2 linked regions of the Tsuneonella mangrovi genome follow. The protein of the gene in region 2 binds, or shares a complex with, the protein of the main gene of each other region. Links are inferred from orthologs where the notes say so. Each region holds a gene or a part of one and is shown on either strand. Other genes may lie near its edges. The genes, in order: mfd and uvrA.

The links.
Region 1: the proteins of uvrA (region 2) and mfd are in contact, whole or in part, in a crystal structure (PDB 4DFC), measured with the Escherichia coli proteins. The link is inferred for Tsuneonella mangrovi from one-to-one orthologs.

What each region holds. Positions count from the first base shown.
Region 1 is NZ_CP022889.1:493,576-509,242, reverse strand. Bases 4,722-8,783 are described here. They hold mfd (transcription-repair coupling factor), read right to left. Parts: upstream 8,396-8,783; coding sequence 4,922-8,395; downstream 4,722-4,921. Other genes in these bases: CJO11_RS02400 (FAD assembly factor SdhE), read right to left, coding at 8,499-8,780; CJO11_RS02410 (ATP-binding protein), read right to left, coding at 4,722-4,819. In the rest of the region: dcm (DNA (cytosine-5-)-methyltransferase), read right to left, coding at 1-82; CJO11_RS02420 (hypothetical protein), read right to left, coding at 258-1,154; CJO11_RS02415 (outer membrane protein assembly factor BamD), read left to right, coding at 1,276-2,073; more of CJO11_RS02410, read right to left, coding at 2,087-4,721; CJO11_RS02395 (hypothetical protein), read right to left, coding at 8,844-9,212; ATP-dependent DNA helicase RecG, read left to right, coding at 9,487-11,547; CJO11_RS02385 (OmpW/AlkL family protein), read right to left, coding at 11,617-12,285; CJO11_RS02380 (CoA-acylating methylmalonate-semialdehyde dehydrogenase), read left to right, coding at 12,540-14,036; CJO11_RS02375 (acyl-CoA dehydrogenase family protein), read left to right, coding at 14,048-15,193; CJO11_RS02370 (enoyl-CoA hydratase/isomerase family protein), read left to right, coding at 15,286-15,667. UniProt on the Escherichia coli protein: Couples transcription and DNA repair by recognizing RNA polymerase (RNAP) stalled at DNA lesions. Mediates ATP-dependent release of RNAP and its truncated transcript from the DNA, and recruitment of nucleotide excision repair machinery to the damaged site.
Region 2 is NZ_CP022889.1:1,069,160-1,084,246, forward strand. What follows is about bases 6,373-9,854. They hold uvrA (excinuclease ABC subunit UvrA), read right to left. Parts: upstream 9,525-9,854; coding sequence 6,573-9,524; downstream 6,373-6,572. Other genes in these bases: CJO11_RS05330 (reverse transcriptase domain-containing protein), read left to right, coding at 6,373-6,440; CJO11_RS05340 (MFS transporter), read left to right, coding at 9,792-9,854. In the rest of the region: CJO11_RS05300 (MATE family efflux transporter), read left to right, coding at 1-4; CJO11_RS05305 (DUF2147 domain-containing protein), read right to left, coding at 5-436; CJO11_RS05310 (argininosuccinate synthase), read left to right, coding at 582-1,799; CJO11_RS05315 (septal ring lytic transglycosylase RlpA family protein), read left to right, coding at 2,614-3,153; CJO11_RS05320 (hypothetical protein), read right to left, coding at 3,336-4,265; CJO11_RS05325 (SLATT domain-containing protein), read left to right, coding at 4,511-5,077; more of CJO11_RS05330, read left to right, coding at 5,079-6,372; more of CJO11_RS05340, read left to right, coding at 9,855-11,135; CJO11_RS05345 (calcium-binding protein), read left to right, coding at 11,285-13,327; CJO11_RS05350 (calcium-binding protein), read left to right, coding at 13,528-15,087. UniProt on the Escherichia coli protein: The UvrABC repair system catalyzes the recognition and processing of DNA lesions. UvrA is an ATPase and a DNA-binding protein. A damage recognition complex composed of 2 UvrA and 2 UvrB subunits scans DNA for abnormalities.

The sequences.
Region 1 (15,667 bases), 580 kb from region 2 along the record:
CGCAGTGTCCACCTATGGCGTCAAAACCTATTCGAAGGCCGCCAATTCCAGCGAACAAATCAATAAACCGGAAACTGGCCAAGCAAACCTCCAATGTCTTGCCGTGAGATTAGGTGAAACATTAGCGGAACATCTGCAAGGGCAAGATGGGATTTCATATCCGAGTTGGACCTAGTTTTCCCCGTCTTAGTGGATCGAACGAACGCCTTGCTTCTTTCCGGGAAGATCATTCGTTAACCGTTGAAGTGCGCCTTCGCTCACTCCCACCCATTGTCCTTCATCGTCCACACACGCATTCTCTTCTGCTCCGGCGCGGCCTCCGCGTCGCCGTCTTCCGGGCCTTGCTCCGCGCCATCGCCTGGCGCGGGGAGGGCGGTGGGGTCGCCCGCGCCCGCCTGCTCGCCGCGCGGGGGCAGGTAGAACGGGTGGTCCGGGTCTTTCCACGGGTCGTAGCCGTTTTCCTCGTCCTCCCGCTCGATCCGCTTGGCTTCGTCGTGCGCGGCGCGGGCGAGCGGGCTGAGGTTTTCGAGCCAGCGTTCGTGCATCTTGGATAGCTTCGCCTCGATGCTGGCATAGACCGCCTCCTCGTCCTCCGCATCGTGGGCGGCGGCGAGCTTGCGCTTGTGGGCCTCGTCGGCTTCGCGCTCCCGCTCCCACTCCTTGCGCCAGCGGCGCTTTTCGCGGGCGAGGGTCTGGCGGTCGAGCCCGTTCATCGCCTTGGCGCGCTGCATCCCGTATTTCTCCGGCAGGCGCGCCTGGAGGATGAGCATCGCGGTGCGTTCGTTGTAGATGCGGCGGGTGCCGAACTGCTTGCCGCAGCTGAGCACCGGGACTTCGATGCCGTGGATCGCGCGCTCCATCACCTTGTCCTCCAGCATCCGCACGCCGCAATCGAGCGCGGCCTCCCATGCGGCGCGGAAGCTCTCCGCCCCGGGCTGGCGGCGCAAGTGGTAGGCGCCCACGCTGCTCATGTTGACCGCGCGGCAGGCGGCTTCGACGCTGCCGGTATCGGCCAGCGCTTCGATGAATGCCTGCTGGCGGGCGGGGGTCCACCCGTCGTGGCGCTTGCTCTTGCGCGGGACGGGGGTGAATTCGGGCAGCTGCTCGCGCGGGACGAGGGTGCGGACGGCGCGGTTATCCTTGCGGCGGGTCATAAGTAAATGAGTGAAGCACAAAACCGGGGGTGTAGGAAAATGGGGGAAGCGCGAGGGGGATAGGCGCACAACTTCACTTTGCGTTCACGTGCGTGCTGGCTATAGGCACCGGCCTATGCAGATCGTTTCGCGCAGCCCGCTCAAGCTTGCTCTCGTCGCCGCCGTGGTCGGCTCCTCGCTGCTCGTGACCGGTTGCGCCGGGCGGGGCGGCAAGGTGAAGGACACCGCCTACGTCGCCCGCGACGTGGAAACGCTGTACCTCACCGCGAAGGACAAGCTCGACACCAACCAGCCCAAGGTCGCTGCCGCGCTGTTCGACGAGGTCGAGCGCCAGCACCCCTATTCGCCGTGGGCCCGCCGCGCGCAGATCATGGGTGCGTTCAGCTATTACGTCGCGCGCGACTATGCCAAGGCGATCGACAGCGCGCAGCGGTTCCTCTCGATCCACCCGGGCAACCGCGAGGCGCCGTATGCCTACTACCTGATCGCGCTCAGCTACTACGAGCAGATCAGCGACGTGACCCGCGACCAGGCGGTGACCGACCAGGCGCGAACCGCGCTGCGCGAACTGATCCGCCGCTATCCCGACACGCCCTACGCCACCGACGCCAAGCTCAAGCTCGACCTCGTGCAGGACCACTTGGCGGGCAAGGAAATGGAGATCGGCCGTTTCTACGAACGCAGCGGCGACTGGCTGGCGGCCTCGATCCGGTTCAAGAACGTGGTCGACAACTATTCGACCACCAGCCACGCGCCCGAAGCGCTGTTCCGCATGACCGAGACCAACCTCGCGCTCGGTATCCCGGACGAGGCGAAGAAGTACGCTGCGGTGCTGGGGGCGAACTATCCCGGCAGCAAGTGGTACCAGAAGGCGTACAACCTGATGGAAAAGTACGCGCCCAACGCCAAGGCGAGCTGATCGCGAGGCGCGCCTATGCGGCGCGTTGCAGCCTCGGCATGCGCTCGTTCACCAGCTGGGATGCTTCGGACAGACCGGAGTTGCGAAGGTCGTTCTCGAGCGCGCGCGCTTCGCGCCCGAGCGCGGCCTCTTTGAAATAGCCAGCCGTTCCCGCCAGTTTGTGCAATTGATCGACCAGATCGTCGCGTTCGTGCTGCGATAGCCGGCCTGCGCTGGCAGCGTCGGCAAGTGCATCGAATGCTGCCTGTTTCCGTTCCCGATAGCGGTCCTCGAGCGAAACGGCGGGTGCGCTGTCCCGAGCCCGAACCGGCGCAGGTCGAGCAACCAGCTGGGCCGATGTCCGCAGCAGATCCTCCAGGGTTACCGGTTTGGCGAGATGTCCTTGCATTCCGGCATCGAGACACGCGGCGACATCGTCCGGGTAGGCATTCGCGGTCAACGCCACAATCGGCAGTTGTTCGCTGCCGAAGCCGAGTGCGCGAATCCGCCGTGTCGCTTCGAGCCCGTCGATCCGCGGCATCTGCATGTCCATCAGGACCAGGTCGTAGGGCGCGCTTTCAGCGTGTGCCGCAGCGACCATGTCGATTGCCTCGGCACCGTCGTTGGCGATGTCCGCGGCCATTCCGGCCTGCTCGGCAAGCGCGCGGATCAGGATCTGGTTGATGTCGTGATCTTCGGCCACCAGCACCTTTAGCGATCGAGCTTGTGGTGGTGGGCGATCGCAGGGCTCGGGCGCCGCGGATTCGAGAATTGCCGGTTCGACAATCGGAACAAGCGGGAGGCGCACAGTGAACCGGGTTCCCCTGCCGACTTCGCTGGTGACGTCGATTTCACCGCCCATCATCTTGACCAGCTTTGCGCTGATCGCCAGGCCCAGCCCGGTCCCGCCAAACTTGCGCGCGGTCGAACTGTCGCCTTGGGTGAACTGGTCGAAAATCGTGGCGAGGTGATCGGGTGCAATTCCGATCCCGGTATCTTCGACTACGATCACCATAGTCGGTTCCCCAAGCGTGTCGTGAATCTGCGCTGCGACCGTGACTTTGCCGCGTTCGGTGAACTTGACTGCATTGCCTACCAGGTTGAGCACGATCTGGCGCAGGCGATGCTGGTCGGCGTCAATCCATGTCGGCAGGCCATCGGCTACGTCGAGGGTAAGTCCGAGACCCTTGGCCTGCGCGATTGGCTTGAGCAAGGCGATCGCTCCAGCGAGCTTGTGCCGCAGGTCCATTGGTTCGGGTGAAATCTGCATCTGGCCTGAATCGATCTTCGACATGTCGAGGATATCGTTGAGCAGCCGCAGCATGGCCTTGCCCGATTCGGCGATCAACTCGACATGGTGGCGCTGTTCCGCTGGCAGGTCGGCCGCCAGCAACAGGTCGGTAAAGCCGATCACCCCGTTCATCGGGGTGCGAATTTCGTGGCTCATGTTGGCAAGGAACGCGGCCTTTGCTTGCGCAGCCTGTTTTGCCTTTTCGAGCGCGGCGCGCTGTTCGGTAATGTCGGTTCCCGCGCCGACGAAACCAACGATCCTGCCCTTGCTATCGAATTCGGCACTGTTGACCGTCTCGAGCCACAGGTCGCTGCCGTCGGCCGATTCGAAATGCAGGACACGTCGGCGCAAGTCGCCCGGTTGCTCGAAGCCTTGCCATGCCGGGTCATCCGTGAACGGGCTAAGATCGCGCAGGGATGCGACCCAGCCATCGCCCATCAGGTCCTTTGCCGGCCTGCCGAGCATTCGGGACCAGGTCGAGTTTACGAAGTTGATCTTGCCGGCAGCGTCGGCGCAGAAAATCGCGATCGGGGCGGCTTCGGCGATCTGGCGGAACCTCCGCTCGCTTTCGGCCAGCCCATCGGCAATCCTGTCCCGGCTATGGAGCATAGCGGCGATCGGGAGTCCGGTAACGAACGCGGTTACCAGGAACAGCTGAAGCACGACGATCTGCTCGCTGAACTGACCCTTCGCGAGATGTATCGGACCATAGCCCCAGGCGGTTGCGGTCGTCGCGATCGCAGCGATCTTGAGAATCGAGATCGCGGTGCCCAGGCTTCCCTGGCGGAAAGCATGGAGCACCACCACTGGAGGAACCATGAACAGGAACGGGTATCGCGTCTGCGCAAACACCGCGACCGTGATGGCGGTTCCGACCAGGAACAGGAACAGCCAGTCGGGCAGGTCTTTCGCGGTCGGTCGCCTCCGCGATCGCCACGCGTCAGACAGGATCAGCAGGGTAGGGGTAAGCAGGAGCAAGCCCAGCGAATCCGCAATCGACCAGGTCCTGATCAATGTGAGTGCGCTCGCGACGGTTCCGGGTTGGAGGACAACAACCGCCGCGAGCGCGGACGCCAAAGGCGCCCCTATACCTGCAATCACGCAATAGACGGCCAGGTGGCGAATCTCCGACATATCGGGACGGGGTATCCCGGCACGGAGCATTCCCCACCAGACCAGCAGGACTTCGAAAGCGTTCGCGAACGCCAATCCGGCAGCGACTGCCGCACCGTCGCCTTCGATGATGTTGACCGCCAAGTTTACAGCGAAGGTGAACGGGAGAAACGCCAGTGTTCCGCGCCCCCGGCCGCGCAGGAGAACCGCGACCAGGATTGCATTGGGTAGCCAGACAGCGGCGATCCGCCCGTCGTCACGGGTCAATTCGATTCCCGCAAAAGCGAGCAGGCCGAACACGACGGCCAGCGCGAAGATGGCGATCGGGTGCGGCAACCCGGTTGCCCGAAGCTTTCTGAACACGGCGACGTTCCCCCTTTGCCGGTGGTTGTCCGAGATTGGAGGGGATTGGTTGGGGCGGCGCAAACTTCGCCCTAGGTACTTGCGCCTACATTTCAGGCGAAATCATGCCGCGGGTTTCCTCGCCTTCCGGGCGATCCCGCTCAGCCCCTTGGTAAGCTGGAACAGGCCGTTGAGGCGGCTTTGCGGATCGCTCCATGCGCGGCTGAGCACCAGCTTCATGTCGGGGCGAAGCTTGACCGTGTCACCCACCCGATCGACCCATGCCAGCAAGCCCGCAGGGTCGGGAAAGTCATCGTTGTGGAACGTAACGAGAGTTCCGCGCGCGCCAACGTCGATCTTGGCGATATTGGCGGCGATCGCCTGGTGCTTGATTTCGATCAGTCGAACGAGGTTGGCGGTCGGCTGCGGCAGCGGGCCAAAACGGTCGATCATCTCGGCCGCCAGCGCTTCGATCTCGCCCTGGTCGCGGGCATCGTTGAGACGGCGATAGAGGCCCATCCGCACCGCGAGATCGGGCACGTAGTCGTCCGGGATCATGATCGGTGCATCGACGGTGATTTGCGGGCTGAACGCGTCCTTTGCCGGTTCCAGTCCCGTGTCGCCCGCCTTTGCAGCAACGATCGCGTCCTCCAGCATCGACTGGTAGAGTTCGAAGCCCACCTCGCGAATGTGGCCCGACTGCTCGTCGCCCAGGAGGTTGCCCGCGCCGCGAATGTCGAGATCGTGGCTCGCGAGCTGGAACCCCGCGCCAAGGCTGTCGAGGTCGCCGAGCACCTTGAGCCGCTTTTCCGCCACTTCGCTCAGAACGGTGTCGGCGGGCGTGGTGAGATAGGCATAGGCACGCAGCTTGCTCCGGCCGACACGGCCGCGCAATTGGTAGAGCTGGGCAAGCCCGAAGCGGTCGGCGCGGTGGATCACGATGGTGTTCGCGCTGGGGATATCGAGCCCGCTTTCGACGATGGTGGTCGAGAGCAGCACTTCGTACTTGCCATCGTAGAACGCGCTCATGCGTTCCTCGACTTCGGTCGGGCTCATCTGGCCGTGTGCGGTGATCGGCTTCACCTCGGGCACGTGCTCGCGGAGCCATTCCTCGACTTCGGCCATGTCCTTGATGCGCGGCACGACGATGAAGCTTTGCCCGCCGCGATGATGTTCGCGAAGCAACGCCTCGCGCATCACCATGTCGTCCCATTCCATCACGTAAGTGCGCACCGCGAGCCGGTCGACCGGCGGGGTCTGGATCGTGGAGAGCTCGCGCAGCCCGCTCATCGCCATCTGCAGCGTGCGCGGGATCGGCGTAGCGGTGAGCGTGAGGACATGGACGTCGGCGCGCAGCTGCTTGAGCTTTTCCTTGTGGGTCACGCCGAAGCGTTGTTCTTCGTCGACGATCACCAGCCCGAGGTCACGGAATTCGGTCGATTTCGAGAGGATCGCGTGCGTGCCGATGACGATATCGACATCGCCTTTCTTCAGCCCTTCGCGGGTTGCGCTCATTTCCTTGGCGCCGACAAGGCGGCTGAGCCGCCCGACTTTCAGCGGGAAACCGGAAAAGCGCGCCGAGAAGTTTTCGAAGTGCTGGCGGGCGAGCAGGGTGGTGGGGGCGACCACGGCAACCTGTTTGCCGCTCATCGCTGCGACGAACGCGGCACGCAGCGCGACTTCGGTCTTGCCGAAGCCGACATCGCCGCAGACGAGGCGGTCCATCGGTTTGCCCGATTCCAGGTCGCGCAGGACATCGGCGATCGCGCGATCCTGGTCGTCGGTTTCCTCCCACGGGAAGCGTTCGACGAACTGGTTGAACCCGGCTTCCTCGGCTTCGAGCACCGGTGCTTTGCGCAGCGCGCGGGCGGCAGCGGTAGCGAGCAATTCGCCGGCGATTTCGCGGATGCGTTCCTTCAGGCGCGCGCGGCGCTTCTGCCATGCTTCTCCGCCCAGCCGGTCGAGCATGACCGTGCCTTCCGCCGCGCCATAGCGGCTGAGTACCTCGAGGTTTTCGACCGGCACGTAGAGCTTGTCGCCCCCGGCGTATTCGAGCATTGCGCAGTCGTGCTTGCTCTGTCCGACGGGGATCGCTTCGAGCCCACGATAGCGCCCGATGCCGTGGTCGATGTGAACCACGAGGTCGCCCGCATTGAGCGCCGACAGCTCGGCGAGAAACGCATCGGCATCCTTGCGCCGCTTCTTGCGCCGCACCAGCCGGTCGCCGAGCACGTCCTGCTCGGTGACGAGGTCGATCTCGTCGTTGGCGAACCCGGTATCGAGCGGCAGCACCAGTGCAACCGGCTTGCCCTTGGCGGCCAGCCCCAACGCTTCCTGCCAGGTATCGGCAAGCGCGGTCGGTGCACCGGCCTCGGTCAGGATTGACGCCAGGCGCGATCGGCTACCCTTCGAATAGGCCGCCAGCAGGGGCCGTTTGCCCGCTTTGCCGACTGCCTTGAGGTGCTCGGCGGCAGCGGCATAGACGTTGTCGCCGCGCGCGCGCTCAGGAGCGAAATCACGTCCCGAATGGAACCCGTAATCGACCGTCGTCGCACTTTCGGGCTCGGCGAAGATCGAAGCGCGGTGGATCGGGCGCGACTGCAGCGCTTCATTGAATTCGTCGCTCGTCAGGTAGAGCGCATCGGTCGCCAGCGGGCGGTAGCTGCCTTCGGCGTGTTCGGCGCGCTGGCGGTGGTAGTCGGCGACATCCGCAAAACGTTCCTCGCCCGCCGACAGCGCTCCGGCGTCGATCACCAACAGGTCGTCGGCCGAAAGATGGTCGAACAGCGTCGCCATCCGGTCCTCGAACAGCGGCAGCCAGTGCTCCATCCCTGCGAGCCGCCGCCCGTCGCTGACCGCCTGGTAGAGCGGATCCTGCGTCGCGTTGGCCCCGAACATCTCGCGATAACGGCTGCGGAAGCGCTTGATAGATTGCTCGTCGAGCAGGGCTTCGCTTGCGGGGAGCAGCAGGTGGCTTTCCAGCACCCCGGTGCTCATCTGGGTCGAGGGATCGAAGGTGCGCAGCGATTCGAGATCGTCGCCGAAGAAGTCGAGTCGTAAACCCTGGTCGAGGCCGGAGGGGAACACGTCGAAGATCGAGCCGCGCATCGCGAATTCGCCGTGGTCGATCACGGTATCGGTGCGCGAATAGCCTTGCCGCATCAGCATCGCGGTGAGCTGGTCGTGCGGGATCACCGCGCCGGGCCGGAATTCCTGCACCGCCTCGCGGATGCGGAATGGGGTCAGCACGCGCTGGAGCAGGGCGTTGGCGGTCGTCACCAGCAGCTGGCTACCCGCCTTGCCCGCCTGCAGCCGGTGGAGCGCGGCCAGCCGCTGCGCGCTGATCGCGAGTGCGGGGCTCGACCGGTCGTAGGGCAGGCAGTCCCACGCCGGAAACTCGATCACTTCCAGTTCCGGCGCAAAATACTGCGCGGCCTCGGCGATCGACCGCATCGCTGCATCGTCGGGCGCAATGAATACCGCACGGCCCTTGGCGGCGCGGGCAAGGTCGCCGAGCACCAGTGGTTGGCTGCCGCGTGGCAGTGAGGACAGATTCAGTGGCTCGCGTGCAGACAGGATTTTCTGGAGATCGGGCATCGGGTTTCCTGTGGCTGGCGCACGCGCGAAAACCCGCCCGAGGGTTCGGACGGGGTCGTTATCGGGCCCTCACATAGGGCAACGGCGGGAAATTCCAACCGCCTCAGCGGATATCGACGTAATCGAGCCTCTGCATTGCCTGCATCAGTTCGCCATCGAAGGCAGGCGGCACCGGCTGCGACTGCATGGCCCACGCCATGATGTCGACGTCATCTTCTTCGAGCAGCGCTTCGAACCACGCAAGCGCGCTCTCGCCCCAGCTTGCAGCGTAGCGATCGAAGAACCCGCCGATCATGAAATCGGCCTCGCGCGTCCCGCGGTGCCAGGCGCGGAATTTCGCACGGGCGAGGCGGGTCGAAAAATCGATTGCAGCAGGGTCGGTCATGCGAAACGGGGCGCCCTTCGGTTTGTCGAACGGCACCCCGTGTCTGTTATTCTCGTGTTTCGATCAAGGGTGCGTGTGACCGTAGACCACCATCGAGTCGGCCGTCATCGCCTGGTCCTCGTCGTAGATCTTCTTCGCCGCTTCTTCGGAGCCCGCGACCTTGACCATTGCCTTGCGGAAGGCGGTCTGTTCGGGCGAGTTGTGGCTGTCGAGCATTGCCATCCCGCGCGGCATCTTGAACATCATCATGATATCCCAGCGACCGGTTGTCAGCCAGACTATCTTCGGTTGATCGAGGCCCGCCTCTTTGGTTGCCGGGCCAAAATACTTCTCACCCAGTTCGATCCAGCGTTGCTGGGTGCCAGGTTTCAGCTTGAGGTATTCGATCCGGTATGTCGTGCGCGCCTCTTCCTTCTCCGCGGCCTGGGCCATTGCTGGCGAACTGGCCACGAACATGGCCGAGCCCCCGATTAAGGTAGCAGCCGCTGCGATTGAGATTGTCAGTTTGCGAATCATCGTATTCCCCCTGATTAGGTTGAGTGGAGATACGACCCGTTCGGTCCGGACATTATCGCACAGGGAGATGTTTCGAAAACACTGCCTCCCCCTCAGCGTCATCCTGCGAGCAATAGACAGGCGAATCGATCGTTTGACAAGTCCTGCCCGTCGGCTTCGCAGAATCGCCAGAACGGGTTAGGGATTAGCGATGCGTCCTGACGTACTCAATCCGCTGTTTGCAGAGGTCGAAACGCTCGATGGCGTGGGGCCAAAGGTAAAGCAGCCGCTCGACAAGCTCGGGCTCATGCGGGTGGGCGATGTCGCCTATCACTTGCCCGACCGGTTTGTGACCCGGCGCCCGGTCGACAACCTTGATGAAGCCAGCGTTGGCGAACAGATCGTCGTGGCATTGACCCCGACCGAGCACCGAGCGAGCAGGACAGGGCGCGGGCCGTACCGTGTTTTTGCCAGCGATGCGCTCGGCAATGTGTGCGCGCTGACATACTTCGGGCGGGCGAGCTACACTGCGAAGAAGCAGCTTCCGGTGGGCGAGAAGCGGTGGATCGCCGGGCGGCTCGACGAGTACGGGCAGATGCTCCAGATCGTGCATCCAGACCATGTCGCGAAGACCAGCGAAGGCCTTCTCGGCACGCTTAACGAGCCGGTCTATGCGCTCGCCAGCGGTTTGACCCAGCCCAAGGTTGCCGGGCTGGTAGCACAGGCGCTCACTCGCTTGCCCGAAATGCCGGAGTGGATCGAGCCGGGGCACTTCGCGAAAGAGAAATGGCCTGCGTGGGCCGATGCGCTCAAGCTGGCGCACAAGGGCGAACACGCCGCGGCCCGCGATCGGCTCGCCTATGACGAATTGCTCGCCAACAGTCTCGCGCTGATGCTGGTGCGGGCCGACAACCGGCGTCGCAAGGGGCAGGCGCTGCGCGGTGACGGGCACTTGCGCGACAAGCTCCAGTTGCCGTTCCCACTGACCGGGGCGCAACGTCGCTCGATCACTGAGATCGAGGGCGACCTGGCGCAGGATACCCCGATGCTGCGGTTGCTGCAGGGCGACGTGGGCTCGGGCAAGACCGTCGTCGCGCTCGAAGCGATGCTGACGGCAGTGGAGGCCGGCGCGCAGGCCGCGTTGCTTGCACCGACCGAAATCCTCGCGCGCCAGCATTACGATACCTTGCGCCAGATGCTTGCGCCCACCGGCGTCGAGATCGCGCTGCTTACCGGGCGCGACAAGGGCAGGGCGCGCGAATCCATCCTTATGGGGCTCCAGGATGGTTCGATAAGTCTCGTCGTCGGGACGCACGCGATCTTCCAGGAGACGGTGAACTATCGCAACCTCGGCTTGGTGGTGATCGACGAACAGCACCGCTTCGGCGTGTCGCAGCGGTTGATGCTGGCGCAAAAGGGCAAGGTCACGCCGCATACGCTGGCGATGACCGCGACACCGATCCCGCGCACGCTGACACTGGCGCAATACGGCGAGATGGACGTGAGCCGCCTAGACGAAATGCCGCCCGGCCGGCAGGCGATCGACACCGTGGTCGTTTCGACCGAGCGGCTCGGCGAAGTCATCGACCGGCTTGGCTTGGCGATCGCGGGCGGGGCGCAGGCGTATTGGGTGTGCCCGATGGTGCGCGAACAGGAGAGCGAGGATATCGCCGCCGCCGAGGCACGCTATGCTGCGTTGAAGGAGCGGTTCGGCGACGACGTCGTGCTGGTCCACGGCCAGCTCAAGCCGGAACTGAAGGACGCAGCGATGGAGCGGTTTGCGTCCGGCGAGGCAAAACTGCTGGTCGCGACGACAGTGATCGAAGTCGGGGTCGACGTTCCCAACGCGACGCTGATGGTGATCGAACAGGCGGAGCGCTTCGGGCTCGCTCAGTTGCACCAGTTGCGTGGGCGCGTGGGGCGGGGCAGCGCCAAGTCCGCGTGCGTGCTGCTGCGCGGCGGAGAGCTGAGCGAAACCGGCAAGGCGCGACTATCGCTGATGCGCGAGACGCAGGACGGGTTCAGGCTTGCCGAGGAGGACCTGCGGCTGCGCGGCGGCGGCGAACTGCTCGGCACCCGCCAATCGGGCGATACGCCGTTCAAGGTCGCCGATCTCGACCAGATCCAGCGCTTGCTGCCGCTAGCCCACGACGATGCGCGCCTGCTGATGGAACGCGATGGCGGGCTCGCCAGCGACCGCGGCGAGGCGGCACGCATCCTGCTCTACCTGTTCGAACGCGATTGGGGCGTGCAGCTGTTGCGCGGAGGCTGAAGTCGGCCGCGCCAAAGACCGCCGGGGGCATTGCTGCCACCCGGCGATCGCTCCCCCTATCGGATTGCTTCAGAAGCGAAAGGCCAAGCCTGCGCTCAGCACCCACGGGTCGAGCTTGTGCTCGGTCTCGATGACCTTCGTGCTGCCAGCGTACCACCGTGCCGTCGTGCTGACGAAATACTTCTTTGCGTCGAGCGAAATCGACAGGCCGTTCGAATTGATCGGCACGTCCACGCCCGCCTGGAGCGCGACGCCGAACTTGCTGGTCATGTCGAAATTGGTGACGCCTAGCGGGATCGTGGCCGCGCCAGGGTTCTTGTCGACCCACCAGAAGAAGCTGGGACCCGCGCCGATGTAGGGCGAGATGCCTTCGGGGTTGAAGTGGTACTTGAGCGTCACCGTTGCCGGGATCAGCTTGGCGTTTGAGACCAGTTCTGCGCCCGGAAGGCCCGTGGTCGCATCGACGTCGTGCTCAGTCATGCAGCAGATCGTCTCGACAGAGACCGACGGAGTCGCGAAATATTCGATTGCGATCGTCGGAACGTAGTTGTCGTTTGCGGTTGTTTGTAGGTCCGAAGGGAGCCCGACCAGATCGGTGTTAACCTTGGTAATCTTTCCATCGGGCAGCACTGCCGTGCCGAGCACCTTGACCTGGAGCTTTCCTCCGTCCTTGGCGATGGCGGGTTGGCTGGCGAAGGCCGCCAGCGCAATGCCGACAGCAGCTAGACAGGTTTTCATGTAGATCAATCCAGCGCCGCAGTGGCCACCCCTCGCGGCCCAGGATTTTTGCTGCGCCCCGACTCACTGGCGGATCGATCAGAGGATGTGGTTGATCTAGATCAAGGGGTGAAACATTATTACGCAATTGGCCGACGATTTGGTCGTCTTGCCGTCCAATTGCGTGCTGCAAATTCGATAGGGCTTGCGGGCAGGTTTGAACCTTGCAGCCACGCGTCCGAAGTGCCACGTGGCTCCCATCAAAGGAGAGACTCATGCGCAATATCGATCACTTCATGGTCGGCGGCCCGGGCAGCGGTTCGGGGCGGACCAAGGACGTGTTCAACCCTTCCACCGGCGAAGTGCAGGCGCAGGTATCGTTGGGCGATGCCGCGCTGCTGCAACGTGCGGTCGATGCCGCAAAGACGGTCCAGCCGGAGTGGGCGGCGACCAATCCGCAGCGCCGCGCCCGGGTGATGTTCAAGTTCAAGGAGCTGGTCGAGGCGAACAAGGACGATCTTGCTCGCCTGCTGTCGAGCGAACACGGCAAGGTGGTCGAAGACGCGCACGGCGACGTGCAGCGCGGGCTCGAAGTGATCGAATACGCCTGCGGCATCCCGCAGGCATTGAAGGGTGAGTACACCCAGGGCGCGGGTCCGGGGATCGACGTCTATTCGATGCGCCAGCCGCTCGGCATCGGCGCGGGGATCACGCCGTTCAACTTCCCGGCGATGATCCCGATGTGGATGTTCGGCATGGCGATCGCGGCGGGCAACGCATTTATCCTCAAGCCCAGCGAGCGTGACCCGAGCGTGCCGGTGCGGCTCGCCGAGCTGTTCCTCGAGGCGGGTGCGCCCGAGGGGCTGCTGCAGGTCGTCAACGGCGACAAGGAAATGGTCGATGCGATCCTCGACCATCCCGATATCCCGGCGATCAGCTTCGTCGGCTCGTCCGACATCGCGCAATATATCTACGCGCGCGGCAGTGCCAATGCGAAGCGGGTGCAGGCGTTCGGCGGAGCCAAGAACCACGGGATCGTGATGCCCGATGCCGACCTCGACCAGGTGGTCAATGACCTGACCGGCGCGGCGTTCGGTTCGGCCGGCGAGCGGTGCATGGCGCTGCCCGTGGTGGTCCCGGTGGGCGACGATACTGCCGAGAAGCTCAAGGCCAAGCTGATCCCCGCGATCAACGCGCTGCGTGTCGGTGTCTCGACCGATCCCGATGCGCACTATGGCCCGGTGGTCACCGCGGAGCACAAGGCGCGCATCGAAGGCTGGATCGACACCGCCGAGAAGGAAGGCGCCGAAGTCGTGATCGACGGGCGCGGGTTCAGCCTGCAGGGCCACGAGAACGGGTTTTTCGTCGGCCCGACGCTGCTCGACCGCGTCACCACTGACATGGACAGCTACAAGGAAGAGATCTTCGGCCCCGTGCTCCAGATCGTGCGGGCTAAGGACTTCGAGGAAGCCGTCAGCCTGCCGAGCAAGCACCAGTACGGCAACGGTGTGGCGATCTTCACCCGCAACGGCCACGCCGCGCGCGAGTTCGCCAGCCGGGTCAACGTCGGCATGGTCGGGATCAACGTGCCGATCCCGGTGCCGGTGAGCTACCACAGCTTCGGCGGTTGGAAACGTTCGGGCTTCGGCGACATCGACCAGTACGGGATGGAAGGGCTGCGGTTCTGGACCAAGACCAAGAAGGTCACCCAGCGCTGGCCCGATGGCGGCGGCGATGGCTCCAACGCATTCGTCATCCCGACGATGGGGTGACGGAACGCACAATGACCAGCCAGTTCCAACTTACCGACGACCAGCTCGCCATCCAGGAAATGGCGCAGCGGTTTACCGCCGACAACATCACGCCGTTCGCCGCCGAGTGGGACGAGAAGCATCACTTCCCGCGCGACGTGATCCAGAAGACCGGCGAGCTCGGCTTCGGCGCGATCTACGTCAGCGAGGCAAGTGGCGGGATCGCGCTCGGGCGGCTCGAAGCGGCGCTGATCATGGAAGCAATGGCCTATGGCTGCCCCGCGACCAGCGCCTACGTCTCGATCCACAACATGGCCGCGTGGATGATCGACACCTACGGCTCGGCGGAGCTCAAGGCGAAGTACCTGCCCAAGCTGGTGACGATGGAACACATCGCCAGCTACGCGCTCACCGAACCGGGCAGCGGGTCCGACGCCGCCGCGCTCAAGACCACCGCCAAGCTCGACGGCGACCATTATGTCCTGAACGGCACCAAGCAGTTCATCTCCGGCAGCGGGTTCAACGATATCTACGTCGTGATGGTCCGCACCGGCGAAGACAAGGCGAAGGGCATCACCTGCCTGGTGGTCGAGAAAGGCACGCCCGGCCTCAGCCACGGCGCGCCGGAGAACAAGCTGGGCTGGAACGCCTCGCCGACGGCGCAGCTGATCTTCGAGGATTGCCGGGTGCCGGTGTCCAACCGGGTCGGCGCCGAAGGCGAGGGCTTCCGCTTCGCAATGGCCGGGCTCGACGGCGGGCGGCTCAATATCGGGGCGTGCAGCCTCGGCGGGGCGCAGCGGTGTCTCGATGAAGCGGTGAGCTACACCAAGGAGCGCCAGCAGTTCGGCCAGCCGGTGGCGGATTTCCAGAACACCCAGTTCATGCTCGCCGACATGGCAACCGAGCTCGAGGCGGCGCGCGCGCTGCTCTACCTTGCAGCGTGCAAGGTGACCGACGGCGCGCCCGACAAGTCGCGCTTCTCGGCGATGGCCAAGCGGCTCGCGACCGATACCGGCAGCAAGGTGGTCAATGATGCGCTGCAGCTGTTCGGCGGCTACGGCTATCTCAAAGACTACCCGATCGAGCGGTTCTGGCGCGACCTGCGGGTCCACTCGATCCTCGAAGGAACCAACCAGGTCATGCGGATGATCGTCGGCCGGGACATGCTGCGGCAGTAAATTTGACTCATTTCTGCCGTTCGTGTCGAGCGAAGACGAGACACGGTCGCGCAGTCGGTTCTCGACTTTGCTCGAACCGAACGGAGGTTTGATTGACTTCGGAAGTTCACATTCACACCCACGGCGCGGCGGGGCATATCTCGCTCAATCGCCCGAAGGCGCTGCATTCGTTGACGCTCGATATGTGCCACGCGATGAGCGCGGCGTTGGGCGAATGGGCGGAAGACGACGCGATTGCTGCGGTCCTGCTCGACCATGCCGAAGGGCGGGGTTTTTGCGCCGGTGGCGATATCAACCTGCTGCGCAACTCCGCGCTCAACGATGGCGGGGTGAGCGGGCGGAAGTTCTTCCACGACGAATACCAGCTCAACCACCGGATGTTCGAATACGCCAAGCCGATCGTCGCGTTCATGGACGGGATCACGATGGGCGGCGGGGTCGGCATCAGCCAGCCGGCGAAGTTCCGCGTGGCGA
Region 2 (15,087 bases):
TTAGTCAAGACTTGGGTTCTGCCGGTTTCGCAGCTTCGGCTGGCTTGGGCGCTTCGGAAGGCTTTGCTTCGGGCGGCGGTAGCTTGGTCCAGATTTCGGAATCGCAGAAGGCCTTGCCCATTGCGCAACCTTTGATCTTCATCGAGGTGTCGTTGCTGGTAACGGTCCCGTTGAAGGTCATGAAGCCGGGCATGCCTGGGTGCTTCATGTGCTTGCCGAACCAGTCTTCGCCCTGCGGCCCCATCCCATGGCACATTTCGAACCCAACCTTCTTGCCCTTCTCGATCTTGCAGTAGAGCTTGTTTTCGTTGACCCAGACCTTCACGATATCGCCGTTGGGCCGCTTGTAGGTTCCGCTGGGGTCGCGAGCCAAAGCGGGGGTCGCTGCAATACCTGCCAGCACCAGACCCATCGCGATGCGATGCATTGCCTTCATTGTCCTCTCCTCCTGTCTTATTAGTATCTGCGCATATTAGCAGGTGCTGATGCGGAGTCGAGTACCGACATCGGACATCTGAATCGATTGCCCCGCCGCCGCTGGCCTGATACCGGCGCGCGCAACTGCCAGCGGAGCTTCCCCAATGTCCGATATCAAACGCGTGGTCCTTGCCTATTCGGGCGGCCTCGACACCAGCGTGATCGCCAAGTGGCTCGAAACCGAGCGCGGCTGCGAAGTGGTGACCTTCACGGCCGACCTGGGCCAGGGCGAAGAGCTCGAGCCCGCCCGGCAAAAGGCGCGCGCAATGGGCATTCCCGACAACCACATCTTCATCGAGGACCTGCGCGAAGAATTCGTGCGCGACTACGTGTTCCCGATGATGCGCGCGAACGCCCGCTACGAAGGCGACTACCTGCTCGGCACCAGCATCGCCCGTCCGCTGATCTCCAAACGACTGGTGGAGATTGCTCACGAAACCGGGGCCGATGCCATCGCCCATGGCGCGACTGGCAAGGGCAACGACCAGGTGCGGTTCGAACTCTCCGCCTACGCGCTCGACCCCGACATCAAGGTCATCGCTCCTTGGCGCGAATGGGACCTGACCAGCCGCACCGCGCTGATCGCCTGGGCCGAAGCGCACCAGATCATGGTGCCCAAGGACAAGCGCGGCGAAAGCCCGTTCTCGACCGACGCGAACCTGCTGCACACATCTTCGGAAGGCAAAGTGCTGGAAGATCCTTGGCAGGAAACGCCCGGCTACGTCTATTCACGCACGGTCGATCCGGAGGATGCGCCCGACACGCCCGAATATATCGAGATCGACTTCGAGCGGGGCGACGGCATCGCACTGAATGGCGAAGCGATGTCGCCCGCCACGCTGCTCACCGCGCTCAACGAGCTCGGCCGCAAGCACGGCATCGGCCGGCTCGACCTGGTCGAAAACCGCTTCGTCGGCATGAAGAGCCGCGGGATGTACGAGACCCCGGGCGGCACGATCTATGCGGTCGCGCATCGCGGGATCGAACAGATCACGCTCGATCGCGGCGCGGCGCACCTCAAGGACGAGCTGATGCCCAAGTACGCCGAGCTGGTGTACAACGGGTTCTGGTTCAGCCCCGAGCGCGAGATGCTGCAGGCGGCGATCGACCACAGCCAGGCGCGGGTGAACGGCACCGTCCGGCTCAAACTCTACAAGGGCAGCGCGCAGGTGGTCGGCCGCAAGAGCGCCGACACGCTCTACTCCGAAGCGCACGTCACCTTCGAGGACGACGCCGGGGCATACGACCAGCACGACGCGGAAGGCTTCATCAAGCTGAATGCGCTGCGGTTGAAGCTGCTGGCGAAGCGCGACCAGCGGTAATTTTCCGCCCCAGCGCAGCGTTCCCGCGCAGCAATGCGACGAACCGTTGAGTTATCCACTCGCGTCCACAGCGGAATCGGGGACAAGTGGATAACTCGCCCTTGCAAAGCTTGAACCGAATCGCCTCGCGGCGCAGTCTCAACCTTGTCGAAAGGACGGGGAGACTTTCGGAATTGACGGCCTAACAGCCTGAAAAACCGAAGACATTCCAGACCAATCGATATGGCGGCTTCTGTCCGCGCGGTCTCTGAGACCGGCCATGAACAAAGCTTCGGCGGAGTGCAAGGCAGGTTGTTCGAGGGGAACGCGAAGCAAAGCAACCATGGCCGCTCTTAACGGCGGGAAGTCGAGGAATCGCGAAGAGGTTTCGGCCAGGACGCGAAGCCGATCGAGACGGACCGAACGGGGAATGGCCTCGGGACCAAGAGGGAAACGCGAAGCAAGCCTTCGGGCAAGTGGAACGAAGAACTGGAGGAACCGGATGCCGGTGCGAGCACCGGTGAAAGCGCCGCAACCGGCCCCCGGCCGCTGCGGTGAAATCACGGGGTGCCAAGCGTCTCTTCGGAGAACCACGCGCCGGTGAGAGTGGGGTCGACCTTCGGGTCGGCCCCATTTCTTTTGCGCCGCCGACCCCTGCCGCACGTCTGCCGCCCCCCGCTTCGCCCGCCTCTGCGCCACCATCACCCGCTCCCTTCCCGCACCATCGAATCCTCCTTCAGCGCCACCGAATCCGCGCCCGAATGTGGCGGAATCGGGGCAAAACGCCTCCGAAGGGGTGCCACGGGGGCTCCAACAGGCGTAAGGCGGCCCCGCTATGGACGGAACCGGTATCAAGCGGCGGCGCGCCACGTTGCGCACCCTCGCCCTGGCGGCGGCGCTGGCGATCCCGGCGTCGGTTTCCAGCCCGGTGCTCGCCGACGACGCAGCGGATGCCTTCGCCGCCAGCTTCGACACCGTCCCCGCCCCCAGGCTCACCGTGATCCCTTCGGCCAAGGCGGTCGACCTCTCGACCTTCCAGCCCCCGATCGAAGGGCAGGCCGACGACAGCGCCACCGGGGAGGATCTCGGCACCGGCGTCGCCTCCTATTACGGCCGCAAGTTCAACGGCCGCTCGACCGCCAGCGGCGAACGGTTCGACATGAATGCGATGACCGCCGCCCACAAGACACTGCCGTTCGGCAGCCGCGTGCGCGTCACCAACCTCAGCAACGGCAAGTCGGTGGTGGTGCGGATCAACGACCGCGGGCCGTACGTGAAGGGCCGCACGATCGACCTCAGTCGCGCCGCCGCGACCGAGATCGGCCTGGTCGGCCACGGCCACACCCAAGTCGAGCTCGCGTTGCTCGACGACTGAGCGAATCCAACCTTCCCCAATTCGCCATCCCCAGCCCGTTCGTGTCGAGCGCAGTCGAGACACGCCGCAGCACCTTCCCCAGCCCGTTCGTGTCGAGCGCAGTCGAAACACGCCGCGTCGCACCTCTCGACTTCGCTCGAGGCGAACGGGAGGCGCAGGACGAAGCCCCCAGCCCCCGCGCTTCACTCGCCATCGGGTGCGGCAAACACCCATTCGTCGTCCGGGTCGCCCGGGCCGGGCGGGACGACGCGCCACCATTCCTCCACCCCCGCCTCGAACGCGGCCATCTGCTCGGCCTCCACGTCGTCGAGGTTCCAGCCGGTGAACTCGTGCGGCGCCTTCGCCCGGCGCGGGCGCGCGGCCTCCATCGCGTTGAGGATGCGCGAGACCGGCGGGATATAGCGCCCCGCGTCCCAGTGTTCGGGATCGTCCATGTCGGGGATCCACTCGCAATAGCCGTCGGGCGGGATGCGGCGGTACCACGATCCGTCGGGAAAGCGATCGTCGGGCAGCCCGTCGCTGGTCGCCCACGCGGGGTCGGCACCCGGCGGCACCGGGCGTGGTGGAACACATGGAACACTGTCCTGCGAATAATTTCCCGCCCCCGTACGAGCGCCTGTGTGAGCGCCGGTGTGAGCGCCCGCGCCAGCGCCCTCCGGCACCGCGACTTCGGGCAGCGGGGTGCCGTCGCGCAAGGCGTCGATCGCATCGTCGAGCTGGGATAGCGCAGCGGCCACGTCCGCCCGCTCGGCCAGCTTGTCGAGCCGCGCCAAGTGCGCGAGCAGCAGCCGCGCATCGTAGCGCCGCCGCGTGGCGACCTCCTCGCCGTGGTAATAGACCGCCTCCTCCACCCCGTTGATCGCGCGGTCGGCGAGCACCTCCTCGGCCACGTGGCGGGCAGAGACCAGCGCCGCATCCCACGCCTCCGCAAAGGCGGGCTCGCGCCGCCGCTGGCGATAGGCGGTCTGCGGGGAAACCCCCGCCGCGCGCACCGCGAGGCGGACATTGCCGAACTCGGCCAGCGACTGGAGGAACGCGGCCTGGCGGGCGGGCGTGAGGAGCAGCGGGCGCTCGACTTCGACGAAGTCGGCGTGTTCAACGATGGCGTTCATGGTTCGCTCCTGAGCGAGAGGGAGAGAACCGGGTTAGTTATATTGGAATTGGGGTGTAGGACAGCTTTGGCTGACGCGGCAATTCAGAAGGTTGCTGAATTGCGATCCCCGCAGTACTCTGTACTTCGGTGGGCGGAACAGCTTAGGCTGTTAGCTTCTTTGAGGCTGTCCTTACAGTTGAGTTTTCTGAGCTTTGCTGTCTTCGAAAGAGGAACTAGTGTTACATTGTATGCGCCCACCAACTTATGACTGACGTCAGACCATCTAATCGAATTTACCTCACATATAAGGCTCGCATCAAAGCGGAGTCTCGCTATCGATTGTATTCGATGTTGGCGAACAGCCTCATCATTTGGTACTCATTCTTAATGATCGTCGCTACCATCGCCGTCTCTTCAGACAAAGTTGGGATTGCGCATTTCGAGACTATCCTAGCAGCGCTATCCATAGCAATTTTTGCTTCCTCGGTGTTTCTTGCGACCGGCGTTTTGCAGAAGCGCGCAGACGAATATCGCGCATGCTACCTTGAACTCCAAGAAATTTGGGAGTCCAATGTAAAAGAGCAATTAAAATTAAAGCGATATAGCGAAGCACGAAAACGGTATCCGAACCACTCGTCCCGTGATGACAGCGATGTCATACTCTCTACGTGGCTACGAAAGGGAGAACTCATTGACACTCAAGGCAAGGTGCCCGCCTCTTTTTGGACGCTCACTACCGCCATCCTGCGGAAAGTGCTTTTTTGGCTAGCCATTGCCATCATTTTCGTAGGGCCGATTTGGTATGCTCCGCTGTACGTAAAGATGCAGTAATTTGGCGACCATTCTTACTCTTGAAGACCTGTTAGCATTTCCAACTGAGCGCAGTCCGGAGCAGCATTTCGAAATAGACCATCTGAGACGCCTATTCGTTGAAAAAATAGCTCGCTCACGTGCGACAGGAAAAGACGGTATTCGGGTGGGCGCTTTTGAAGAGAATCTAACAGAAAATGCCCAGACCATCCGGCGTAAGGTTCTCAACGGGACCTATGCCTTTACTGCCTACAAAGAGAGGCTTCTGCTGAAAGGAGCCGGAAAAGCTCCCCGCCAAATTTGCATTCCCACCGTGCGCGACAGATTGGTGCTACGCGCGGTCTGCCAAATCCTTCATTCGGCAATACCGCAGTCGACAGGTTTTTCGCCACACGCCGTCGTAGATCGAGTTGCAACTCAACTTCGAATGAGTCCCCGAGATAGCTCATTCATCCGAATTGATGTCAAAGAGTTTTTCCCGAGCATTCGCCATGACATTTTGCGAGCGGAATTGACGCGTTTCGGCCTGGATGAAATGACTTGCGGACTGTGCATGAGCGCGGTGACAAACCGCATTGGAAGTGCCGAAGATCCTCAAGTTCGAGGTGTCGCGCAGGGTCTGAGCATTTCTGGAGCGCTGGCGTGTATCTATCTCCTTCGGTTCGATGATCGCCAGACAAGACGTTTTCGGCAATACTTTCGTTATGTAGATGATATTCTCCTTATCTCTCCAACTGCGGAAGCATCAGCGCGCCTAAACAGTATGAGAAGAGCCTTAGGTCGCTTGGGTTTGACCATCCATGCAGTTGGCACATCTGGAAAGACTGAGATCCATGATGTCTCCGACGGGGTCGATTATCTGGGATATCATATCCAGCGCGAAATGATTTCTGTGCGAGAGAGTTCATTTCGTCGAATGTTTAATAACCTTCTAAAGGTCATCACAGATTACAGATATCGTGGTAACGTTGAGAGACTTATCTTTCGGCTAAACCTTAAGATTACTGGATGTATTTCCGACGCAAAGAGGCGCGGATGGATGATGTTTTTCTCAAGAACAGAGAATATGAGGCAACTCTCGCACTTAGATAGTTTTGTGCAAAAACAATTAGATAGAGTCGGACTTCCTGAGGAAAACCGATCAAGGATCAAGCGTTTTATTAAGAGCTATCATGAAATTTGCTTCAACCTTGATCAAACCATATACATTCCTAACTTCGATGCATATGATTTAGATTCTAAAGCTGAAGTTGTCGCTATCTTATTGGATCGATCTCTTGAGGAGGTGTTGACGTTCGACGCAGAATCTATCGAGCGGAATTTCAGCCGTTTACTCGGACAAGAAGTGCACGACCTTGAAAATGATGTAGGTAATCCTTCGTAAACCTACTCCGCCGCTTCCCTCGACCCATCGTCACGTCTCAGGGCAGGCTTCCCCAACATCGCCGCTAGGTACTGCCCGGTATAGGAGCGCGGGTTCTCCGCCACCGCCTCCGGCCCTTCGACTACACCGCTGCTACGCATCGGTTTCGCTCAGGACAGCCTTGTCCCGGGTCGCTCTGTCCAGCAAGGGTTTCAGGTATTGGCCGGTGTAGCTTCGCTCGTTGCAAGCGATGTCTTCCGGGACACCTTCCGCCACAACCTCGCCGCCCCGCACGCCGCCATCCGGCCCGAGGTCGAGGATATGGTCCGCAGTCTTGATCACGTCGAGGTTGTGTTCGATCACCACCACCGAGTTGCCCTGGTCGACCAGCCGGTGGAGCACCTCGAGCAGCTTGCGCACGTCCTCGAAGTGCAGGCCGGTGGTCGGCTCGTCCAGGATATAGAGCGTCTGCCCGGTGGAGCGGCGGCTGAGTTCCTTGGCGAGCTTCACCCGCTGCGCCTCCCCGCCCGATAGCGTGGTCGCCTGCTGGCCGACCTTGACGTAGCCCAGCCCCACCTCGTTGAGCATATGCATCTTGTCGCGGATCGGGGGGACGGCCTTGAAGAACTCCTCCGCATCCTCGATCGTCATGTCGAGCACGTCGGCGATCGAGTGGCCCTTGAACTTCACCTCCAGCGTCTCGCGGTTGTAGCGCTTGCCGCCGCATTCCTCGCAGGTCACGTAGACGTCGGGCAGGAAGTGCATCTCGATCTTGATGAGGCCATCGCCCTGGCACGCCTCGCACCGGCCGCCCTTGACGTTGAAGCTGAACCGCCCGGGCTTGTAGCCGCGCGCCTGCGCCTCGGGCAGGCCGGCGAACCAGTCGCGGATATTGGTGAACGCGCCAGTGTAGGTCGCCGGGTTGGAGCGCGGGGTGCGGCCAATCGGGCTCTGGTCGATCTCGATCACCTTGTCGCAATATTCGAGGCCGGTGACACGCTCGTGCGGGCCGGCGACCACACGCGCGCCATTGAGCTGGCGGGCGGCGGCGGCATAGAGCGTGTCGATCGTGAAGCTCGACTTGCCGCTGCCCGATACGCCGGTGACGCAGGTGAAGGTGCCGAGCGGGATGCTGGCGGTGACGTCCTGCAAATTGTTCGCCCGCGCGCCGTGGACGGTGAGCCGGTGGCCGTTGCCCTTGCGGCGCTTGGCCGGCACCGCGATCTCCCGCCGCCCGGTGAGGTAATCGGCGGTGAGCGAGTTCTTCGCCCGCAGGATCTCCTCGAGCGTGCCCTGCGCGACCACTTCGCCGCCGTGGACCCCCGCGCCGGGGCCGAGGTCGACAATATGGTCGGCGCTGCGGATCGCGTCCTCGTCATGCTCGACCACGATCACGGTGTTGCCGAGATCGCGCAGCCGCTTGAGCGTCTCGAGCAGCCGGTCGTTGTCGCGCTGGTGGAGGCCGATGCTCGGCTCGTCGAGCACGTAGAGCACGCCGCTGAGGCCCGAGCCGATCTGGCTGGCCAAGCGGATGCGCTGGCTCTCCCCGCCGCTCAGTGTTCCGGAGGTGCGATCAAGGTTGAGGTAGTCGAGCCCGACGTTGTCGAGGAAGCCCAGCCGCTCGTTGATCTCTTTCAGGATCGCGCGGGCGATCTGGTTCTGCTGGTCGGTGAGCTTCTCCGGCAGCGCGAGGAACCAGTCCTTCGCGGCGGTGACGCTCATCTTCGTGGGCTCGGCGATGTCAGTGCCCGCGATCTTCACCGCCAGCGCCTTGTCATTGAGCCGCTTGCCGCCGCACGCCTCGCACGGCTGCGCGGTCTGGTACTTGCCCAGTTCCTCGCGCATCCACGCGCTCTCGGTCTGCATCATGCGCCGGTTGAGGTTGCCGATCACCCCTTCGAACGGCTTGGTGACGGTGTATTCCTTGCGCCCGTCCTTGAAGGTGAGCGCGACCGGCATCCCGCCGGTGCCGTGGAGGATGATGTCGCGCTGATCGGGTGCAAGCTCGTTCCACGGGGTCGTCAGGTCGAAGTCATACGCCTTCGCGAGGCTGGTGAGCACCTGCATGTAATAGGGCGACGGCGGGTTGGACTTGGCCCACGGCACCACCGCGCCCTGTTTCAGCGTCAGCGCCTCATTCGGGACCACCAGCTGCGGATCAAACAGCAGCTTCTCGCCGAGGCCGTCGCACGTCGCGCAGGCACCCTGCGGCGCGTTGAAGCTGAACAGCCGCGGCTCGACCTCCTCGATAGTGAAGCCGGAGACCGGGCAGGCGAACTTTTCGGAGAACACGATGCGGTTGGGCGGGAGCCCCGCGCCCTTCAATTGCCCGCCGGTGACGTTGGCCCCGCCCTGTTCCTCGCCCTCGCGCCCCGGCACAACTCCATCCGCCAGATCCACATAGGCCAGCCCGTCGGCGAGCTTGAGCGCGGTCTCGAAGCTGTCGGCCAGCCGCGTCTCGATCCCTTCACGGACCGCAAGACGATCGACCACCACTTCGATGTCGTGCTTGTACTTCTTGTCGAGCGCGGGCGCTTGCTCGATCTCGTGCATCTCGCCGTCGATCCGCACTCGGGTGAAGCCCGCCTTCTGCCACTCGGCCAGTTCCTTGCGGTATTCGCCCTTGCGCCCGCGCACCACCGGGGCGAGCAGGTAGAGCCGCGTCCCTTCGGGCAGCGCCATCACCCGGTCGACCATGTTGGAGACGGTCTGCGCCTCGATCGGCAGGCCCGTGGCGGGCGAATACGGCACGCCCACCCGCGCCCACAGCAGCCGCATGTAGTCGTAAATCTCGGTCACCGTGGCGACGGTCGAGCGCGGGTTGCGGCTGGTGGTCTTCTGCTCGATCGAAATCGCAGGGGAAAGCCCGTCGATATGCTCGACATCGGGCTTCTGCATCATCTCGAGGAATTGGCGCGCATAGGCCGAAAGGCTCTCGACATAGCGCCGCTGCCCCTCGGCATAGATCGTATCGAACGCGAGCGACGACTTGCCGCTACCCGAGAGCCCCGTGACCACGATCAGCGCATCGCGCGGCAGCTCGATATCGAAGCCCTTGAGGTTGTGCTCGCGCGCGCCTTTGACGGTAATAGTGGTGAGGGCCATGAAGCGCTGTGTTCCGGTAATGTTCGCATGAGTCAAGAGGGCAGGCATCCCCCTCCCCCGCCACACCGGGCGGCTGCGGACAAGGTGGGGCGAGAGGCGCAAATTGCAATCGATCGATCCGGCAGCAATCGCTTCGTTGCTCGCTCATTGACTAGTAGCGACAAAAACCATTCGCATTTTGCGACAGGATTTGGTTAGTCGCTGCCATCAGATCCGCATCATCCAGCAAGGGGGGAGGTTGCGGACGCGCAATGCAAGGAGCACTTCGTGGCTGCCATCCCCCCGTCGTCGCCTGACGAAACCGCCGTCGCATCCACCCAGCCAGACCCCGCCGCCCGGAAGCGCGAGATGATCTTCGCGTTCCTCGTGGTGTTCATGGGGATCACCGCGGTCACGCTCAGCCAGCTGCAGGCGATCGGGCTGATCCCGCTCAAGAACCTGCTCAAGAACGAATTGCACGAGAGCAAGGAAGCGACCGCGGCGTTCTTCTTCTGGATCGGGCTGGCGTGGTACTTCAAGCCGTTCTTCGGCATCTTCACCGACGCCTTCCCGCTCTACGGCACCCGGCGGCGCAGCTATATCCTGCTCGGCGCGGTGCTCGCAGTGCTCGGGTTCGTCGCGCTGATCTTTACCCCGCACCACTACGGCGCGCTGCTGACGGTGTGCATCCTGATCAACGTGGCGATGGTGATCACCAGCACTGCGACCGGCGGCTACATGACGCAGAAAGCGCAGGAGTTGAAGGCATCGGGCAAGTTCGCATCGGTGTTCCAGATCGCCTACCAGATGGCGGGCGTGGTCGGCGGCCCAGTGGGCGGGCTGCTGGCGGCGATGGCGTTCGGCTATACCGGCGCAGCCGGTGCGGTGATCATGCTGTTGCCGATCCCCGCAGCGATCTTCTTCCTCAAGGAAAAGCGCATCGAGGTCGATTCCGCGCGGTTGCTGAGCGATGCCGGAGCGCAATTGAAAAAGATCGCGGCTGCCAAGACAATGTGGGCGGCGGCCGGTTTCAGTTTCCTGTTCTATTTCGCGCCGGGCATCCAGACCGCTCTGTTCTATCGCCAGCAGAACGTGATCCACATGACCACCGAACAGCAGGGGCTGATGCTGCTGCTCAACGGGGCGTTCGCTATGCTGACCGCGACGTTCTACGGCACATATGCCGCCAAACGCTGGAACCTGCGCAAGCTGCTGTTCTGGTTCATCCTCGCCGGCGGGCTCGCGCAGATGAGCTATGCGTTCTACAATTCGATGCACCAGGCGATCGTGATCGAAAGCCTGTGGGGCCTCGGCTGGGCGGCGGCCGACATGGCGCTGAGCGACCTCTACATGCGCTCCGCCCCCGCGGGCAGCGAAGCGCTCGGCTTCGCGCTGATGGTCAGCGTACGCAACCTTTCGCTGTTCGGGGCAGACTGGCTGGGTTCAGCGGCGATGGACAAGTTCCACCTCCAGTTCAGCACGATGGCGATCACTAACGGCCTTATCTCGATGGTGGCACTGCCGTTCGTGTTCCTGCTGTCGGGCAAGATCGTCGACCGGACCGATTCGGCCGCCGAAGCGGAAGCCATCCCGCCCGTCCCCAGCGGCAAGGCGGTGATCGACGAGGGGTAACCTTGGCGCCGTTGGCGGGGGTTTGACCGTTCGCGCTAGCGACCTGAAAGAAAAGCCCAATCGATCGATTTCAGGATTGTCTTTCGGTTTAGCGAGATTAAGTTGCGGACTCTGGAAGGCAGTGGGGAGCTGCCTTTGGGAGTATCCGAATGACCGAACTTCTGGCCGCCGGTGACGGCAGCGAAAACTACGCCGTGCGCGCAAGCACCGGCATCGTCTACGTCGCGGGCAACGACGGCGTCCTGCGCGGATACGACGGGACCACCGGGCAACTCGTATCGAGCTGGCACATCGGCAACGATCTCGACGCCATCGCCATTTCGCCCAACGGGCAATACGCGCTGGTTACCGAAGCGACCCCGGTCAGCTTCGTCGAAGGAGCCGATGGAAACTGGCCCGCAAACGAGACGGTGGCCGCAGTTTACAAGGTCAACCTGGCGACCGGCGAAACGACGACGCTGACCTACACCAACCACGGCAGCGACTACACTTTTGCCGATGTCGCGTTCACCGACAACGGCCACGCGATCATCAGTCAGAACATCCTGCCTGGATGGAGCGGCTGGGCACCGCTGGTGACGCTCGACCTGCAGAACAATACCTTCGCCACAACCGGATCGTACTACGCCGGGCTCGGCTATGCCGCGTCGCTCACCCAGGCCAAGACCACCGGTGATATCCTGCTCGGCCAACTCGGCCTGTCCTCGGCCGAATATTACCTGATCGACAGCGCAGGCCAGCAGGACGGGAACAACGGGATCTACGAAAACGGTGTGTATGGTTATGCTGCCGGGGTCGAAGCGTTCTACGGCACCAGTGCCAGCGGGTTTATCGCCATCGTAACCGGCGGCGGGTTCCATCTCTACGACGGCAACTTCAACTACATCGCAAACCTGGCGGACACTTACGCGTTTCTCGCCAACAGCCCCGGCCTCACATTCAGCAACGATGGGACCAAGCTCTACGCGATCGATCCCGATAGCGACCGGATCGTGACCATCAACACCGGCGACCTGTCGCTGACCAACACCTTCGCCATCGGGAATTATGACTACAACGTCCTGCAATGGGGCGAGGAGCTGACGCTTTCACCCGACCAGACGGTGTTCTTCGTCAACACTACTCACGGCATCGTGACGGTCGACAATCTCATCGAGACACTCGGCACCGCCGGTAACGACCTGATGGAAGGAACCGCCGGGAAGGACTGGCTCAACGGGCTCGCCGGGGACGACATCCTCTACGGCTTCGATGGGAACGACCTTCTCGTCGGCGATGCCGGCAACGACTTGCTGGTTGGCGGCGCAGGGGCAGACAAGCTGGTGGGCGGAAATGGTGACGACACCTACCGGGTCGACGATGCGTTCGACACGATCGTCGAAGGCATCGACGCGGGCAACGACACGGTCGATTCCTACACCGAACAGGTCGTGCTGTCGGCCAATGTCGAAAACCTCAATTTGATGACCGGCGCGGTCACCGGGATCGGCAACGACGAAAACAACGTAATCGCCGGCAACGCGATTGCCAATTCGATCTACGGACGCGGCGGAGACGACATCCTTCTCGGCAACGGCGGTGCCGACGAACTGCGCGGTCAAGCCGGGGCGGATTCACTCTATGGCGGCGGCGGCAACGATGCGCTCTTTGGCGGCGCCGGAAACGACGCGCTCTTTGGCGACCAGGGTAGTGACCGGCTCTACGGAAACGGGGGCGACGACGCGCTCTACGGCGGCGGGCTCAACGACACCCTGATCGGAGGTGCAGGAAACGACAACCTCAATGGCAGCGTTGGCGCGGACCTGCTCAACGGCCAGACCGGCGATGACCTGATTGTCGGCGGGCCGGGTATCGACACGCTTGTCGGTGGCCTGGGCGCTGACAGGTTCCTGTTCGGTGAAGGACACCTGGGCGCGGGCCTCTCAGTAACCGACAGGATCACAGATTTCAGCCAGTCTGACGGCGACGTGATCGATTTCCACAATATGGACGCGGATACGACCACCGCAGGCAACCAGGCGTTCAGCTGGATCGGCGCCGATGCGTTCAGTTCGACGGCAGGCGAACTGCGCGCCGAGATCGTCGGCAACACGACCTACATCTATGGCGACACGAATGGCGACGGCACCGCAAACTTCGTGCTGTGGCTCACCGGCCAGATCGACCTGCAGGCAACCGATTTCGTGCTCTGACCGTCGGCCAAGCACGCGGCGTCGAGACCTTGTCAGCTCTCTTCCGTCCAGCCGTGCTCATCCGAGCGCGGTTGGCGGAGCGCGCTCCTCGGCGCATGATTGATGCTGGACTCGCCGAACTTTCCCGATAAAACAATAAGCAACGATCGCGCAGGCTGCAGCGGAGATACTGTTCCGCCAGCCGTAGGGGGCTTTGAGCGATGGCGACAATCACCGGAACTACCGGCAACGACACCCTTCAGGGGACGACCGGCAACGACACGATCGATGCGCTTGATGGCGACGACGTCATCGTCGGCAGCCCGGGCAGCGATACGGTCGATGGCGGCGGCGGATTCGATGTCCTGCTCTTCCCGCTTTACTACCAGCCGTGGTTCCCGGAGCCATCAGGCGGACTGACCATCTCGGTTTCGGGAACGCATGTCTACGACAGCCTCGGGATATTCAACACCACGTACTCGAACATCGAGGAACTCGCCATCTGGGCGCGGGACCCTAGCTACACCTACTCGGTCGACATCACCGTAAACGCCTCGCAGTTCGTGTCCACGCTGGCCGGTTACGGCAACGTGTGGATCAAGACCGGCAGCGGCAACGATCACCTCATCGGCTCGCAATATCCCGACACTTTCGACGTCTACCTGGGTAACGACGTGGTCACCGGAGGAGATGGCCAGGATACTGTCGTCAAAGCGCTCAATCCGGACGGAACCACCGCCTTTGTTACCGGCGGCACGTTACCGAACGGCGATTCCTCGGTCCAGGTGAAGCAAGGTTCCGCGACAACGCTTTCCGCTACCTCGATCGAATACCTGAACCTGGGCCAATACGATGCGCAGTTCGACCAGACGGTCGATGCGTCCGGGTCCCCGATCCACGTCGGCCTGCTCGACGGTGCCGGCAACGACACCTTCATCGGTTCGGTTTTCAATGACCTGTTTTCGAGCAGCAGCGGATCGGGCGGGACCGACACCTACACCGGCGGCGGCGGCCCCGATACGTTTAGCTGGGACGGCACAGCCGACGCGATCGACGGGACGACCATCACCGACTTCGATCGCGGCGATACGATCTCTCTCGAAAACAACACGACCGGTTCGTACCTTGTCACCACGTTCATAGGCAGAGCGACATTCAGCGACACAGCGGGCGAATACCGCTATGTGAAATCGGGCGATCAGACGATCCTGCAGTTCGATTTCAACGGCGACAGTTTATCCGATGCATCACTCTTGCTCGCGTCCCGCTGGCTCGAGCTTTCCAACCCATACAACCAGCACATTGTAGTCGCCCCGGCGACCCAGATAAACGGGACAACCGCTTCCGAGACGATCAACGGGACGTCGTGGGACGACATCATCCACGGCAACGGCGGCGACGACATCATCTATGGCCTGGGCGGGTACGACACGATCGATGTCGGAACGGGCAACGATACCGTCCGCGCCGGCCCGGGCAATGACTCGGTAACCGGCAGTGGCGGCGACGACTTCATTTCCGGCGGTGGTGGCGACGATACGCTCGACGGCGGACCCAACAACGACCATGTCTACGGAAATGCGGGTGTCGACTATGTCAACGGCGGAGGCGGCGACGACCACGTCTACGGCGGAAGCGGCAACGATCGGGTATACGGATCGAGCGGGAATGACATCGTCAACGGCCAGGCGGGCGACGACCTGGTCGTGGGCGGACAGGGAATCGATATACTCGTTGGCGGGCTGGGATCGGACCAGTTCCTGTTCAATACCGCCGACGTT